4 regions of the Streptomyces sp. NPDC107581 genome follow, and region 3 is predicted to be linked to each of the others. Evidence: riboswitches for the same ligand, from Rfam matches in the RefSeq annotation. Region 3 holds a riboswitch; each other region holds the start of a gene.
The links. A riboswitch is a leader RNA that binds a small molecule or an ion and turns the genes downstream of it on or off. The one in region 3 is predicted to bind cobalamin.

Region 1 (4,160 bases), on a different contig from region 3:
GTCCGCCAGCTCCTCCGGCCGGTCCACGAACCGCACCACGACGCCCGGTTCGGCGGCCAGCGCGTCCACGTCCGTGAAGTTCGACATCAGCGGGATCGCGCAGACGGCGACCCGCAGGACGTCCTCGCCGAGCGGAGGCGTCACGGCCGACTCCCGGACCGTGCCCCGCAGGGACACCCGCAGCCCGTCCTCCTCGTCGATGCCGAGCCCGTGCCGGAACGGCAGCACGCCGTAGGTGCGCCGCCCGGTGAGACCGTGCAGCATCTCCAGCCCCGGCTCCAGCAGGCCGACGTCGCCGCGGAACTTGTTCACCAGGAAGCCGGCGACCAGCTCCTGGTCCTGCGGTGAGAGCAGGGCGAGCGTCCCGAAGAAGGAGGCGAAGACGCCACCCCGGTCGATGTCGCCGACGACGAGCACGGGCAGCCGCGCGCCCCGCGCGATCCCCATGTTCACGATGTCGGTCCGCCGCAGATTGATCTCCGCGGGCGAACCGGCCCCCTCACAGATCACCGCGTCATACGTGCCCCGCAACTCGGCCAGACAGTCCAGGACCGTGCCGAGGAGCCGCTGCTGGCGCCCTCCGTGGTAGCCGCGTGCGCTCATCTCGCCCACCGGCCTGCCCAGCAGCACCACCTGGCTGCTCTGCTCACCGCCCGGCTTGAGCAGCACGGGGTTCATCAGCGCGGTCGGCTCGACGCGGCAGGCCTGGGCCTGCATCGCCTGCGCCCGGCCGATCTCGGCACCCTCCCGTGTCACGAACGAGTTGAGGGACATGTTCTGCGCCTTGAAGGGCGCGACCTTCACGCCCTGGCGCACCAGCCACCGGCAGATCCCGGCCGTCACGACGCTCTTGCCGGCGTCGGAGGTGGTGCCGGCGACGAGGAGACCACCGTTCACTTCCCACGTCCCTTCACGAGTCGGCGCGCGGCGAGGGTGACGCCGAGCGCGAGCAGGCCGACGCGGCGGGAGAGCCGTACGGCCCGGTCGATGTCGGTGACCCGGACGGCCCGCCCGGTGTCCCCGTTGAGGACGGGCCGGTGCTCGACGCGCCCGCCGTAGGAGAGCGTCCCGCCCAGCCGCACGCCGAGCGCGCCCGCGAACGAGGCTTCGACGGGCCCGGCGTTGGGGCTCGGGTGCTTGCGGGCGTCGGCCTGCCAGGCGCGCAGGGCGCCGCGGGGGTCGGGTCCGGCCGCGGCGGCGAGTACGGCGGTCAGCCGCGCCCCCGGCCAGCCGGCCACGTCGTCGAGGCGGGCCGAGGCCCAGCCGTAGCGCCGGAAGCGGGCCGACCTGTGCCCCACCATCGCATCCAGGGTGTTGACGGCCCGGAACCCGAGCAGCCCCGGCACCCCGCCGCCCGCACCCCACACCAGCGCGCCCACCACGGCGTCGGAGGTGTTCTCGGCGACCGACTCCACGACGGCGCGGGCGATCCCGTCCGCGTCCAGGGCCTGCGGATCCCGGCCGCACAGATGCGGCAGCCGCGCACGTGCCGCCTCGATGTCCCCGGCCTCCAGGGCGCGCCCGACGGTCCGGGCCTCCCGGGCCAGCGAAGTACCCCCGACGACCGCCCAGGTGGCGGCGCCGGCCAGTGCGGCGGAGGCGACGGGGGAGCGGCGTACGGCCCGTTCGGCGACGGCCCCCAGGGCGACGGCGCCGCCGGCGCACACGGCGGTGTGCAGGGCGCCCCAGCCGCGGTGGTCGCGCCACAGCACGCGTTCCACGGCTGCGGCCGCGCGCCCGAACGCGGCGACCGGATGCCCGCGGCGCGGATCGCCGAGAAGGAGATCGCCGAGAAGGCCGGCGGCGGCGCCGTACGCGTACGAGCGATCGGCACCCATCGGCTCAGCCGGCCGTGAGGTCAGGGGCGGGCCTGGTACTGGTCCTCGATCGGCAGCCGAGCATGGCGATATGTGTCCTCACTCAGGGTGTCCACGCCCTGGTCCGACGAGACCGGCGGTGAGAGTTCCTGGCTCCCGGGGTGTTCTTCCCCGGTGACAGTGGCGGGACCGCGCCGGATTCGCACCGGCTTCCTCTTCTGCCGCCGTACATGGCGTGGGCAGTCCACCACGCACTCGGAAGAGCCGTCAACTTGCCTTTGACCAGGGACGGCGGACTGTGCTGAGCCCCACATCGGCAGCGCGCCCGACCGCGCCGGAGGACCGGATTGCGGTGAATTCCCCTCCTCTCGGGCGGCGTTCGCGCATCCCTCCGGTACCCACGGACCGTGAGGATCAGCAAGAGGGCGTACGTCTCATACGGGATGGAACGGACGCGGGAGGAGACACGAGGAGACGCGAGGCGGCGCACGCGGGCGAGATGCCGCTGGACGACGGCCAGGTCGTCCAACTGGGGGGCGGGCGAGGGCCCGCCGGAGCGCAGTGGGTCTCGCGCGAGCGCGGCGGGCCTCTCGCGGGAGCGCAGTGGGTCTCGCGGGGCGGCGCGACGGCGGAGGCCGCCCCGGACACACGGCGACCGCCCTGCCGGGTCGCCCACTGGGGGCTCGGCAGGGCGGTCCGGGACCGTCCGGCCCGCGCGGACGCGGACCTTTCGAAGGTCAGGCCTCGGTGACGATCAAGAGGTCGGGCCTCGGTCACGCAAGAGGTCGGGCCTCGGTCACGATCACAGGTCAGGCCTTGGCCACGATCAGATAGAACCCGTACGCCACCGCGGCCGCACAGGTCGCGAAGCACACATAGGCACCGGTCACCGCCAGCGCGGCGGAGTCGCCCTGCGCGGCGGCCTTCTCGCGCCGCGCCAGGCCGTTGACGCCGAGGGTGAACAGGGCCACCAGGCCCACCGTGAACACGAGGCTGACGCCGAAGACGGAGCCGAGGGCCGCCCAGTCGATCTTCATGGGGATGCTTCCTTCAGGTACCGGGTGCTCGGGGTCAGACGGCGGCGGCCGGCGGGGCCGGCTCGGTGGCGGCGGCGGGAGCCGGGACGGCGGCGGCCGGAGCCGGGATGGTGGCCGTCAGGTCCTCGGTGACGACGCCCGCGGGGGGCGGGGTCACCGCGGCGATGGCGGTGGTCACCACGCCGGCCGGCTCGGCGTCGTCAGCGGGCACGACGCTGGTGTGGTCGACGACCTCGCGGCGGGAGAACTTCCAGATCGCGGCGCTGGCGCCGACGAGGAAGACGGCGACGACCGCGGTGCCCCAGTCGCCGAGGTCCGTGACGGACTCGGCGCCCGCGCCGACCAGCGCGGCGGCCGGGAGGGTGAGCACCCAGGCGACGACCATGCGGGTCGCGGTGGACCAGCGGACCACACCGCCCTTGCGGCCGAGGCCCGCGCCCATCACCGAGCCGGAGACGACATGGGTGGTGGAGAGGGAGAAGCCGAGGTGCGAGGAGGCCAGGATGGCCGTGGCCGCGCTGGTCTGGGCGGCGAAGCCCTGTCGCGGCTCCAGGTCGGTCAGGCCCTTGCCCATGGTGCGGATGATGCGCCAGCCGCCGATGTAGGTGCCGAGCGCGATGGCCATGCCGGCGGAGAGGATGACCCAGGTGGGAGGGTTGGAGCCGGGGGCGATCGCACCGCCCGCGATCAGCGCGAGGGTGATGATGCCCATCGTCTTCTGCGCGTCGTTGGTGCCGTGGGCGAGGGAGACCAGGCCGGCGGAGGCGATCTGCCCGGCGCGGTAGCCCTTGCGGGTGGCCTCGCCCTCGGCGCCCCGGCCGATGCCGTAGGAGAACCGGGTGGCGAGCAGTGCCGCGAGACCGGCCACGACCGGGGCGGCGACCGCCGGGAGCAGCACCTTGGTGATCAGGACGTCACCGTGGACGGCGCCGAGGCCCGCGGAGGCGACGGTGGCGCCGATCAGTCCGCCCATCAGGGCGTGCGAGGAACTGGAGGGCAGGCCCACGAGCCAGGTCACCAGGTTCCAGAGGATCGCGCCGACCAGGGCGGCGAAGATGACCTCGGGCCGGATGCCGTTCTCGTCGACGAGTCCCTTGGAGATCGTGTTGGCGACCTCCACGGAGAGGAAGGCGCCCACAAGGTTGAGGGCGGCGGACATGGCCACCGCGACCTTGGGCTTGAGCGCACCGGTCGAGATGGTCGTGGCCATCGCGTTGGCGGTGTCGTGAAAACCGTTCGTGAAATCAAACGCGAGTGCGGTCACCACCACAATCGCGAGGATCAGCGAGAAGTTTTCCATTTACCC
Region 2 (4,160 bases), on a different contig from region 3:
ACCGATCCCCGCACACCCGGCGTTCACGGCCGCAGGCGGGGCACCCGCCCCCAGGACCGTCGTCGACGTCGCGGGCGGAACCGGGGAACTGCTCGGCCGCGTCCTCGCCGCGCACCCGCGCCTGCACGGCATCCTGCTCGAACGCCCGCACGTCATCGAGGCCGCCCGCCGCGCTCTCGACGCTGCCGGCTGCGGCGAGCGGTGCACCTACCGGACGGGCGACTTCTCCGACGTACCGCCCGGCGCGGACGTCTACATCCTCTCCCGCGTCCTGCACGACTGGGACGACGAGCGTTGCCGCGAGATCCTGCGGCACTGCTCCCGGGCGATGCCCGCCCACGCCGATCTGCTCATCGTCGAGCGGGTACTGCCCGCCGACGGCTCGGCCTCACTGGCCACCGCGTGGAACCTCCACATGATGTGCAACGTCGGCGGGCGGGAACGACGCGCCGACCACTACGCGCACCTGCTCGACGACGCGGGGCTCGCGCTCGTGGGCCGCTCGCCGCTGCCCCTGGACGGCAGCGTGCTGCATGCCCGCAAGGCTGCCGTCCCGCAGCCCGTACCGGCCCCCGGCGCCTGCCGGACCGATCCGGGCGTGCTGAGCGGACGCACCGGCCCTCAGTAGCCGCCCAGGAGGGCCCGTACCCTGCGCAGGGCCTCCGGGCCGGCGGAGCTGTGCCAGCGGGACGGGTCGGCGGGGCGGCGTCCCCACAGCAGCAGGACGCGTACGGCCGCGTCGCTCTCGATCGTGGCGGGGCCCTCGGGGGCGGCCAGCCGGATGCTGCCGCCCCCGCCGTCGGCGCTCACCACGATGTCGTCCGCACCCGGCGTACGCAGGCGGCCCTCGACCCGTTCGCCGGGGCCCAGATCCAGGCCGGCCCGGCCGCGGGCCAGCAGCGGCCGGCCGACCGACACCACGCTGTGCTCCGTCATCCACGGTTCGCTGAGCGCCCGCACCGCCGTGCGGTCGTCGCCGGTCAGGTCCCAGCGGTGCAGGATCAGCTCCTCACGCATGTGCTCCGCGAAGAAGGGGACCTTCACGGTCCGGCCGGTCCACGTCACCTCGGTGTCCGGGGACAGGTCCCGCGCGGCGGCCGCGGCGACCTCGGCGAGCCGCTCACAGCGGCCCATGAACGCCGCCCACAGCTCGGAGTCGGACATCCGGCGGTAGGGCTCCTCACGCCCGAAGCCCCTGGTCTCCACGGGCGTTCCCGCGTGGAACGCCCGGAGCACCCGGGCCAGTTCCTCGGCATTGCCCGTCTGGTGGGCCAGGATGTCCCGCACCGTCCACGCCTCGCACCATGTGCCGTCGTCGGGCCGCCGTGCCTGCACCGCGTGGAGGAACGGTGCCAGCTCCGGCAGGGTCTCGTCGACCAGAGTCCGAATCATGCGCCATGGGTTCCTGGCCGGACCGGCGGTCAAACCAGCGACGGGCGTCCGCACGGGGGATCCCCTCCCGCCGTTCGCCCTCGGCCACGCCCCGCCGGCCCTCACTCCCCGAGGGCACCGGTGAGCGTGGTGGGCCTGCACCGCCGGGCCGGTGACATCGCCGCCGGCGGCGTACGCCCCGGTGACCCGCCGGGCGACCCGGCCGGGCCGCACCCCGGGTGCGTCACTGGCTGACGAGGTCCAGCGGATGGTGCGGGTCGCGCGGGCACACAGCGATGGTGAGGCGGCCGCGGCCCGGTGAGACCTCGGTGGGGTCGTTGGCCCACAGGGCGTCAGAGTTCTGCTGGTCCTCGACGCAGACCAGCCGCCACACCTCGTCCGCCGAGGCGGCGGGTTCGAAGTGCCGGGTGAGACCGGTGTCGGGGTCCTGCACGGTCAGCACGTAGCTGCTGCCGCGCGTGACATAGGTGAGCGGCAGCCGCACGCCCTCGGAGAACCCTGAGGGGAGCCGGTCCCACTCGCTCGATCCGTTCGGCGGAGCGGCCCGTTCCGCCTCGGCGGGTGCGGCACCTCCCGGCGATGGGATGATGGCCGGTGACAAGGCGACGGCGGTCCGAGGAAGCCGGTGTGAATCCGGCGCGGTCCCGCCACTGTGATCGGTGAGCGAGTTCCGACGGGCCACTGTCCGCGAAGGGCGGGAAGGCCGGGACGAGCGACGACCCGAGAGCCAGGAGACTCACGCGGTCGCCACCTCGACGGACACCGGGGCGGATCTCCCCGGAGGAGGGGTGGTGCGGCATGCCCGAGAGGCCGGCCGTGGAGACGTGCGGTGACGAGGGGAGCCCGCGGGGGGCCGGCCCGGCGCCGTGCCGCGTCGTCGTGTGCCGCGACTGCTGCTGCGGCACTCCCAAGGTGACCGGAGTCGATCACGCGGAGCAGACCGCACGGCTGCGTGCGGAGGTGCCCGTGCGCATCTCCGCCTGCCTCGACGTGTGCGAGCAGGCCAACGTCATCGTCGTGCAGCCCTCCGCCGCCGGCCGGGCCGCGGGGGGACGGCCGGTCTGGCTGGGGCTGGTCAACGACCCCGACGCGACCGGGGACATCACGCACTGGGTGCGCGCGGGCGGCCCCGGTGTCGCCCCCCTGCCGGAGATCCTCGGCCTCTACGCCTTCACACCGCCGCGGCTCGTCCGGGCTTCCCGGGACCGCGGCGGGTCCGGCCCCCGCTGAGCCCCGTACCCGTGCGCGCCGGTGAAGAGGTTCGCCGGCGCGCACGGGTACTCGGTGGTGGTCCGTATGCTCCAGGGGCACGGCGGCCACGTCCGCCTCGCGTGTACGGAACCGAGAAGACCGTCCGTGACCTGCGACCTCGGCAGGGCGCGCGGGCGGCAGCACGGAACACGGGGCGCGGCGCAGGCCACCGGATCCTGGAAGGGACCGACGAGATCATGCGTGGCATCGTGGCCCGCAGCCTGACGGAGGCACACAGATGACCGGTACCGAAGAGCCCGTCCTCCTGCACACCGCGGGGCGGGCCGCCCACATCACTCTCAACCGGCCCGAGGCCCTCAACGCGCTGTCCCACGCGATGGTGCGCCGCATCGACGAGGCCCTGACCGCCTGGGAGCACGACCCGGCCGTGGAGACCGTCGTCATCACCGGGGCGGGCGAGCGCGGCCTGTGCGCGGGCGGCGACATCCGTGCCGTCCACGACGACGCCCGGGACGGCGACGGCACCGCCTCCGCCGCCTTCTGGCGCGACGAGTACCACCTCAACGCCCGCATCGCCCGCTACCCCAAGCCCTACGTCGCCGTCATGGACGGCATCGTCATGGGCGGCGGCGTCGGCATCTCCGCACACGGCAGCGTCCGGATCGTCACCGAACGCTCGCGGATCGCCATGCCCGAGACCGGCATCGGCTTCGTACCGGACGTGGGCGGCACCTATCTGCTCGGCCTCGCCCCGGGCGAACTGGGCACCCACCTCGCGCTGACCGGCGCGCAGATCGGCGCCGCCGACGCGCTGCTGTGCGGGCTCGCCGACCACTACGTGCCGTCCGCCGCGCTCCCGCAACTGGTCGCCGGCCTCGCCGACCTGCCCGTACGGCAGGTGCTCGCCCGGCATGCGCGGCCGGCGCCCCCGGGAGAGCCGGCCGCCCGGCGCGAGTGGACCGACGCCTGCTACGCCGCCGGCACGGTGGAGGAGATCGTGCGGCGGCTGTTCGCCCACGGCGACCCGGCCGCGAAGGAGACGGCGGAGACCCTGCTCACCAGGTCCCCGACCGCCCTGAAGGTCACCCTGGCCGCGCTGCGCCGGGCCCGGCGGCTCGGCTCGCTGGAGCGCGTGCTCGACCAGGAGTACCGCGTCTCCTGCGCGGCCCTGGGCATGCCCGACCTGGTGGAGGGCGTCCGCGCCCAGATCATCGACAAGGACCGCACCCCGCGCTGGTCGCCGGCGACCCTCGCCGAGGTCACCGAAGCCGACGTGGAGCGCTTCTTCGCCCCCCTCGGCGACCGCGAGCTGGGGCTCGCCGGGCCCGGCTCCGCCCCGGAGGCGGCCGGCTGAACGGGCCCGGCCGCCGTGCTGTGGCGGTTCCGACTGCCGTGCTGTGGCGGTTCCGTCTGCCGGCCCTCGCCATCCAGGCCGTCCTGTGGGGCGGATCCGGGCTGCTCTTCGGGGAGTTGGCCGAGCGGCAGTTCACCCCCAAGCCCGCCGCGGCTCCGTCCGGGCGGACGGTTCCCGCCAGGTGTCCGGCCGTACGCCGCTG
Region 3 (4,160 bases):
GCCACCGTACTGCTGGCGCGGGTCGTCCTGACGGTGACGGGCCGGCTGCGCGAGGACGCCGTCGTCTCGGCGCTGGCCCTGCCCGTGGACGTCGTCGAGGCGGGCGGCACCGGCGACCTGGTCGCCCGGCTCTCCGGCGACACCGAACGCGTCTCGAACGCAGCCACCGGCGCACTGGGGGACTTCGCCGGGGCGGCGCTCACCATCCTCGCCGCACTTGTCGGACTGGCCGCGCTCGACTGGCGGTTCGCCGTCGCCGGACTCCTCGCGGTGCCCCTCCAGGCGCACACCCTGCGCTGGTACCTGCGCACCTCCCGGCCTCTCTACGCGGCCGGCCGGACCGCGGAGGGACGCCGCACCTCGGCACTGCTCGGCGCCTTCACCGCGCTGCCCACCCTGCGCGCCCTGCGCCTGGGCCCGGGCCGGCACGCCGGTGTGGAGGCGGCCTCGACGGAGGCGATGTCGTACGAGTTCCGGGCGACCCGGGCGGCGACCCGCTTCTACGGCCGGCTCAACATCGCCGAGTTCACCGGCCTGAGCGCGATCCTCCTCGTGGCCTGGGCCCTGGTCCGCACCGGACGCGCCGACGTCGGCGCCGCGACCACGGCGGCGCTGTTCTTCGCCGGGCTGTTCGATCCAGTGAACACACTGCTCGGCACCTTCGACAGCGTGCAGCAGGCGACCGCCGCGCTTGCCCGGATCGTCGGGGTCACCCTGACCGTACCGGCACCCGACCGGCACTCCGGGCCCACTCCTCGCCGGTCGGGGGAGGGGATCGCCGTGCGTGACGTCCGCCATCGGTACGGCGAGGGCCCCGACGTACTGCACGGCATCGACCTCGACATCCGCCCCGGGCAGCGCCTGGCCGTCGTCGGCGCGAGCGGATCGGGCAAGTCCACCCTGGCGACGCTGATCGCCGGGATGCGCCCGCCGTACGCGGGCAGCGTCACGCTCGACGGCGTCCCCACCGGCGACCTCGCCCGCCCCGCGGCGCACGGCGAGCGGAGGATCGTACTGGTCACGCAGGAGCACCACATCTTCCCCGGCACGGTGGCCGACAATCTCCGCCTGGCGTGCCGGGAGGCGTCGGAGCAGGAGATCGGGGCCGCGCTCGCCGTCGTCGGCGCCGCGGACTGGACCGCGGCGCTGCCGGACGGCGTCGACACCGTAGTCGGCCGGGGTGGCGCCCGGCTGTCCGCCCGCCAGGTGCAGCAACTCGCCCTCGCCCGTGTCCTGCTGCTCGACCCCGAGGTGCTCGTGCTGGACGAGGCGACGGCCGAGGCCGGCAGTGACACGGCCCAGTCCCTCGACCGGGCGGCCCTGGCGGTGTCCGAGGGCCGCACCGTGGTCGTGGTGGCGCACCGGCTCTCGCAGGCGGCAACGGCCGATGTCGTGGTGGTGATGGACAACGGCCGGCTGGTCGAACGGGGGCGGCCCGACGAACTCCGGTCGGCGGGTGGCACCTACGCTCGGCTGTGGGCGTCCTGGACGTACGGGCGGCAATGACCCCCGCACCCGGGACGTGCCGTGCGGGGTCGCGGATACGGCACGTCCTGGCGAGACGACGGCGGCACCGACGACCCTCCGGCAGGCCGTCCCACGCGTCCGGCTCGGGGCGCCGGTGCGTTTCGCGGCGCCCCGGTGAGCCTTCGACACCGGCGCCCAGCGCGTGCGGCCTGATTGCACCACTGGATTTACTAGGACGTCCAACTATATAGTCGAGGGGTAGGCCCGCGGTGCAGGGAAGCCGGTGTGATTCCGGCACGGTCCCGCCACTGTGACCGGGGAGTACGCCGTCGAGCAGGACGCCACTGACGAGCTGGATGTCGGGAAGGCGGACGGCGCGCGCTGATCCGGGAGTCAGGATACCGGCCGTGGGATGTTCCGTGTTTTCCACGAGGATGGAGCTGACACGCATGGCACCGGTGCGCATCCACGATCCCGGCGGACTCCGCCGTAGGCGTCACGCAGGTCGCATTCCCGTCGTCACCGCCTGACGGTTCGCACGCCATACGCGTTCTCGCGCCGCTTCCACACGTCCGTGTACGCCACCGCGTCCACGCGTGCCGGTCCGGCGCGCCATCCCGGATCACCCTCACCTGACGAGAGCAGGCCCCATGATCCGTCCGAACGATCCCACCGACGTGCGTGAGCTGACCCACTTCATCGGTGGCAAGCACACCCCGGGAACGTCGGGGTCCTACGGCGAGGTGTACGACCCCAACACCGGTGAGGTGCAGGCCCATGTGCCCCTCGCGAACCGGGCCGAGACCGAGGCGGCGATCGCCGTCGCCGCCGAGGCACAGCGCGAGTGGGGAGCCTGGAACCCGCAGCGCCGGGCCCGGGTCCTCCTGCGTTTCCTCCAACTCGTCGAGAACGAGAAGGACGCGCTCGCCCGACTGCTCTCCGCCGAGCACGGCAAGACCATCGCCGACGCGCACGGGGACCTTCAGCGCGGCCTGGAGGTCGTGGAGTTCGCCGCCGGTATCCCGCACCTCCTCAAGGGCGAGTTCACCGACAACGCCGGCACCGGCATCGACGTCCACTCCCTGCGCGCGCCCCTCGGTGTGGTCGCCGGCATCACGCCCTTCAACTTCCCCGCGATGATCCCCCTGTGGAAGGCGGCCCCCGCACTGGCCTGCGGCAACGCCTTCATCCTCAAACCCTCCGAGCGCGACCCGTCCGTACCGCTGCGACTCGCGGAACTCTTCCTGGAGGCCGGTCTTCCGCCCGGGGTCCTCAACGTCGTCAACGGCGCGGGAGAAGCGGCCGAGACCCTTCTCGAAGACCCTCGCGTGGCCGCCCTCGGCTTCGTGGGCTCCACGCCGGTCGCCGCGCACGTCTATGCCACCGCCGCCGCCCACGGCAAGCGCGCACAGTGCTTCGGCGGCGCCAAGAACCACATGATCGTGATGCCCGACGCCGACCTCGACCAGGCGGTGGACGCGCTGATCGGCGCCGGATACGGCTCGGCGGGCGAGCGCTGCATGGCGATCTCGGTCGCTGTCCCGGTCGGCGAGGACACCGCCGACGCACTGGTCGCCCGGCTCAAGGAGCGCATCGCCACCCTGCGCATCGGCCGCAGCGACGACCCCGAGACGGACTTCGGCCCGCTGGTCGGCCCGGACGCCGTGGATCGCGTCCGCTCGTATGTCGACCTCGGCGTCGAGGAGGGAGCGGAACTGGTCGTGGACGGACGTGACTTCGTCCTGCCCGGGCACGAGAACGGCTTCTTCGCCGGCGCCTCCCTCTTCGACCGGGTCACCCCCGCCATGCGCATCTACCAGGAGGAGATCTTCGGCCCGGTCCTGAGTGTCGTGCGCGCGGCCGACTACGAAGAGGCCCTGCGTCTGCCCAGCGAGCACACCTACGGCAACGGAGTCGCCATCTTCACCCGGGACGGCGACACCGCCCGGGACTTCACCCGGCGGGTGAACACCGGCATGGTCGGCGTCAACGTGCCCATCCCGGTGCCCGTCGCCTACCACACCTTCGGTGGCTGGAAGCGCTCCGGCTTCGGCGACCTGAACCAGCACGGCCCGGACGCGATCCGCTTCTACACCCGCACCAAGACCGTCACCTCCCGCTGGCCGGCCGGTCTGCGCGAGGGCGCGAGCTTCACGATCCCCACGATGGGCTGAGTGCCGTATGACCACCACCCTGCTCACCGAGGACCAGCAGGCCCTCGTGGAGACCACCCTCGACTTCGCCCAGGACCATCTCGCACCCCACGCCCTGGACTGGGACCGGGACAAGCACTTCCCCGTCGACGTGCTGCGCAAGGCGGCCGGGCTGGGCCTCGGCGGCGTCTACGTCCGGGAGGAGGCCGGCGGCTCCGGCCTCAGCCGGGCCGACGGCGTCCTCGTTTTCGAGACGCTGGCCTCCGGCTGCCCGTCCATCGCCGGCTACCTCTCCATCCACAACATGGTCGCCTGGATGATCGACCGCTACGGCGACGACGCCCAGCGCGAGCGCTGGCTGCCCCGCCTGTGCGCCATGGAGGACCTCGCCAGCTACTGCCTGACCGAGCCGGGTGCCGGCTCGGACGCGGCGGCCCTCACCACCCGGGCCGTCCGCGACGGCGACCACTGGGTCCTGACCGGCGTCAAGCAGTTCATCTCCGGCGCGGGCGCCTCCCAGCTGTATGTGGTGATGGCCCG
Region 4 (4,160 bases), on a different contig from region 3:
CCTGCCCACCGCCTCGTGCAGGCACAGTGGGCCGCCCGCGAGCACCGCCTGAGCCGTTACGTCACCGAGCAGCCCAGCTACTCGATCCTGCAGCGCGGCGTCGAAGCCCACGTCCTGCCCGTGACCGAGGAGTACGGGATGGGTGTGCTGGTGTGGAGCCCGCTGGCCTCGGGCTGGCTGTCGGGGGCGATCCGCGCGGGCCGGGACATCACCACCAGCCGGTCGGCGTTCATGCCGCAGCGCTTCGACCTCACCGTTCCGTCCAACTGGGCCAGGCTCGACGCCGTGGAGCAGTTGGTGAAGGTGGCCGACGAGGCCGGCCTGACCGTGATCCAGCTCGCGCTCGGCTTCGTGACCGCGCATCCGGCCGTGACCAGCGCGCTCATCGGCCCCCGCACACTGGAGCACCTCCACTCCCAGCTCGCCGCCGCCGACACCGTGCTTCCCGCCGACGTGCTCGATGCGATCGACGGAATCGTGGCTCCCGGCACCGACCTCGCCGCGCACGAGAAGAACGACACCCCGCCCGCTCTGCTCGACCCGTCGCTGCGACGCCGCTGATGCCGGCGGAATCCAGCGCGACGACCGACACCCACCTCAGCGCCGCCGGCGTCCGCACCGGCCTCCCGCGCACCGATGGCAGGCCAACAGGCCCACCGCTGCCGTGCAACGCCATGGAGAGGTCGGCGGCGCAGAAGTGAACGCGCGGTACGGCTGTGGCCGCGTCAGTCGGCTTCGGCGGTCTTCGCGTTCCAGCGGTGTTCGACGCCCGCCAGGCGCCAGTAGGCGATGGCGCAGGCCCAGACGACGACGAAGAGACCGACGATGATGTAGCCGACGTTGTCCAGGTCGATGCCGGAGATCCAGTCGGTGATCCCGTCCTGGAGGCCGAGGTTGTCGTGCAGGACGCTGACGAGCTCGATGGTGCCGATGATGAAGGCGACCGCGATGGAGAGGCCGGTGATGGTGAGGTTGTAGTAGACCTTGCGGACCGGGTTGGAGAACGCCCAGTGGTAGGCGAAGTTCATGAAGCAGCCGTCGAGGGTGTCGAACAGGCTCATACCCGCGGCGAACAGCAGGGGCAGGCACAGGATCGCGTACCAGGGCAGCCCCGCGGCGGCGCCGGAGCCGGCCATGACCATCAGGGCGACCTCGGTGGCGGTGTCGAAGCCCAGCCCGAACAGGACGCCTACGGGGTACATCTGGCCGGGCCGGGTGATGGACTTCGTCAACCGGCCCAGGATGCGGTTCATGAAGCCGCGGTTGTCGAGGTGCTTCTCCAGCTCGTGCTCGTCGAACTCACCGGCGCGCATGGCCTTGAAGACCCGGTAGATCCCGGTGAGGGCGACCAGGTTGAGGGCCGCGATCAGGTAGAGGAAGGTGCCGGAGACGGTGGTGCCGATCAGGCCGAGCGTCACATGGGCGTCGGAGTTCTCGTTGAGCAGGGTGCCGGTCACCCGGGCGCCGGCGGCGATGAGGGTGGCCATCGCGACCACGATCGTCGAGTGCCCCAACGCGAACCAGAACCCGACCGACACCGGGCGCTTGCCGTCCGCCATGAGCTTGCGGGTGGTGTTGTCGATGGCCGCGATGTGGTCGGCGTCGAAGGCGTGCCGCATGCCCAGGGTGTAGGCGGTGATGCCGAGTCCCACACCGAACACCTGCTTGCCGACCGTGTAGTGGTTCGGGGCGACCAGCATGATCAGGATCATGAAGGCCACGACGTGCAGGGCCGCGATGACGGCGAGCAGACCGCCGGTGCGAAGCCAGTCACGGCGCTCCCACCGCAGCGAATGCGTGGCCGGTATTCCGGTGTCCGAGGACGGCGGGGCGGGGTTTTCGGGCAGGGTCATGTCGGGCAGCCTCTCCAGCACCTCGTGGACGGGTCGTCGTACGGTGCCGTGGCCGGTCTCCTGGCTGACGGGTCGAACGTCCGCGCCGCCCGGCCTTCCCAGGCGCGGCATGCGCCCAGTGGCCGCCTGCTCCCGGCGAGGAGCAGGAATGGTGCGAAGACTTCCCGATCACAGTGGCGAGGGCCGCTCCGGACTCCCGTGTCCGAACTGATCGGACACGGTGCACCGGTCTTCCCGAGCACCACGGCCGGACCAGGTTAGCCGACCGACCCCGGCACGGCGGCGCTGCCCGACTCCGCTGCTCTTCCGCCCGAGGCCACGGCCTGAGGCCGGCAGTCACCCGACACACCCGGCGTCCCGTGAGTCGCCCTCGCCCCCAGGGCCGGTCGAGCCTCTCAAGCCTTGTGCTGCATGGAGCTCCGGGCCGGGTTGCCCTGTTCGGCAGCCTTGGGGTCCTTCTCGTCGGCCTTGGCCCGTACGCCGTCGGCGATGCGCTTGCCGATGGTTTCGTCGATGTTCGACCAGTAGGCGAAGGCACGCTCGAGGACGGGTTCGCTCACTCCGTCGAGGAGATGTCCGACGACGTTGTCGACCAGCCGGTCACGGGCGGCGTCGTCCAGGACCTCGCGCACCATGGTGCCGGGCTGCCCCCAGTCGTCGTCCTCCGAGTGGGAGACGTAGGCGGCGCGGGTGATCTCGCCGTCGGCCGTCCAGCTGGGCGGGGATCCGTAACGCTCCGTGTCCGCCGTGGGGCCTCCCTTGGAGTTCGGGGCGTACACCGGGTCGGTCGTGTTCCGGTAGGCCATCGCCCCGTCCTTGGAGTACGTGTGGACGTCGACGACGGGGGCGTTCACGGGAAGCTGCTGGTAGTTGGCGCCGATGCGGTGGCGGTGGGCGTCCGCGTAGGAGAACAGCCTGGCCAGCAGCATGCGGTCCGGGCTCGGTCCGATGCCGGGGACGAAGTTGTTGGGCTGGAACGCCGCCTGTTCGATCTGAGCGTGGTTGTCGGTGGGGTTACGGTCGAGCGTCATGCGGCCGACCGGGATCAGCGGGTAGTCCCCGTGCGGCCACACCTTGGTGAGGTCGAACGGGTTGAACCGGTATCCCGCGGCTTCCTCGTACGGCATGACCTGGACGTACAGGGTCCAGCTGGGGTAATCACCGTCCCTGATGTGCTCGAAGAGGTCCCGCATGTGGTAGTCCGTGTCGGCCGCGGCCATCTGGTCGGCCTCGTGCTGGGTGAAGAATTCGATGCCCTGATCGGTCTTGAAGTGGTACTTCACCCAGAACCGCTCGCCGTCGGCGTTGATCCACATGTACGTGTGGGAGGTGTAGCCGTTCATGTGGCGCCAGGTCCGCGGAATGCCCCGGTCTCCCATCAGCCAGGCGACCTGGTGGGCGGACTCAGGGGAGAGCGTCCAGAAGTCCCACTGCATGTCGTGGTCACGCAGGTTGTTGTCGGCACGACGCTTCTGGGACCGGATGAAGTGCTGGAACTTCATCGGGTCCTTCACGAAGAACACCGGAGTGTTGTTGCCGACCATGTCGTAGTTGCCTTCGCCGGTGTAGAACTTCACCGCGAAGCCGCGAGGATCACGCCAGGTGTCCGGGCTGCCGCGCTCGCCGGCCACGGTCGAGAAGCGGATGACCAGGTCGGTGCGGGTGCCGGGCTGGAACACGGCCGCCTTCGTGCAGGCACTGACATCGTGGGTCACCTCGAAGGAGCCGAAGGCGCCGCTTCCCTTGGCGTGCGGCTGGCGCTCGGGAATCCGCTCCCGGTTGAACTGCGCCATCTGCTCGATCAGGTAGGCGTCCTGCAGCAGGATCGGTCCCCCGGGACCCACGGTGAGCGAGTGTTCGTCACTCTCCACCGGTGCGCCGGAATCGCTCGTGGTGGCGGGTCGGATCTCCGTCATGAGTCTGCCTTTCGTGATGCGTCAGCAGTGACGCCGCGTCCTCGGGCATCGACGTCCGATCGGCGAGGTGCGGCTGCCGCTCTCACTGCGCCGCACGCCGCACAGACGCGGTGTGGACGGTCCCGGCCGGCACCTCGTTCCCACAAGGTCGCGTGACCCGGAGAGAGCGGGATAAACACCCTCGCCTCAACCCTCGACACAAGGGCACACCGGTATAGACCAAATGGAAGACCTGGCAGCTGGTGCCGGCGATCGATCGAGGAACGGGGCCAAGGGCAGGCCGGCCGCGGTGCGCGGGCCCGCCTCGGTCGAGATCCGGACCATTCCCTGCGCCACCACCTGCACGGCGGAGGCGCGCGAAGAGGATCCCGGAGGCCGCACCGAGGGTGTC

Region 1: another riboswitch for cobalamin. It lies ahead of ACZ7P3_RS16560 (cobalamin biosynthesis protein); the one in region 3 lies ahead of ACZ7P3_RS36945 (CoA-acylating methylmalonate-semialdehyde dehydrogenase).
Region 2: another riboswitch for cobalamin. It lies ahead of ACZ7P3_RS40505 ((2Fe-2S) ferredoxin domain-containing protein); the one in region 3 lies ahead of ACZ7P3_RS36945 (CoA-acylating methylmalonate-semialdehyde dehydrogenase).
Region 4: another riboswitch for cobalamin. It lies ahead of nicT (Nickel transporter NicT); the one in region 3 lies ahead of ACZ7P3_RS36945 (CoA-acylating methylmalonate-semialdehyde dehydrogenase).

What each region holds. Positions count from the first base shown of each region.
Region 1 covers NZ_JBVKBH010000006.1:72,444-76,603, reverse strand. The annotation lists gene ACZ7P3_RS16565 (cobyric acid synthase) at 1-897, opposite strand, end outside; gene ACZ7P3_RS16560 (cobalamin biosynthesis protein) at 894-1,838, opposite strand; cobalamin riboswitch at 1,940-2,082, opposite strand; gene ACZ7P3_RS16555 (hypothetical protein) at 2,627-2,854, opposite strand; gene ACZ7P3_RS16550 (inorganic phosphate transporter) at 2,889-4,154, opposite strand.
Region 2 covers NZ_JBVKBH010000027.1:51,888-56,047, forward strand. The annotation lists gene ACZ7P3_RS40490 (methyltransferase) at 1-628, shown strand, start outside; gene ACZ7P3_RS40495 (maleylpyruvate isomerase N-terminal domain-containing protein) at 622-1,392, opposite strand; gene ACZ7P3_RS40500 (hypothetical protein) at 1,616-1,876, opposite strand; cobalamin riboswitch at 2,008-2,130, shown strand; gene ACZ7P3_RS40505 ((2Fe-2S) ferredoxin domain-containing protein) at 2,191-2,622, shown strand; partial or broken gene ACZ7P3_RS40510 (hypothetical protein) at 2,623-2,885, shown strand; gene ACZ7P3_RS40515 (enoyl-CoA hydratase/isomerase family protein) at 2,882-3,958, shown strand.
Region 3 covers NZ_JBVKBH010000020.1:21,059-25,218, reverse strand. The annotation lists gene ACZ7P3_RS36950 (ABC transporter ATP-binding protein) at 1-1,506, shown strand, start outside; cobalamin riboswitch at 1,718-1,891, shown strand; gene ACZ7P3_RS36945 (CoA-acylating methylmalonate-semialdehyde dehydrogenase) at 2,118-3,641, shown strand; gene ACZ7P3_RS36940 (acyl-CoA dehydrogenase family protein) at 3,649-4,160, shown strand, end outside.
Region 4 covers NZ_JBVKBH010000004.1:397,589-401,748, forward strand. The annotation lists gene ACZ7P3_RS11765 (aldo/keto reductase) at 1-561, shown strand, start outside; gene nicT (Nickel transporter NicT) at 726-1,853, opposite strand; cobalamin riboswitch at 1,887-2,114, opposite strand; gene ACZ7P3_RS11775 (catalase) at 2,249-3,769, opposite strand.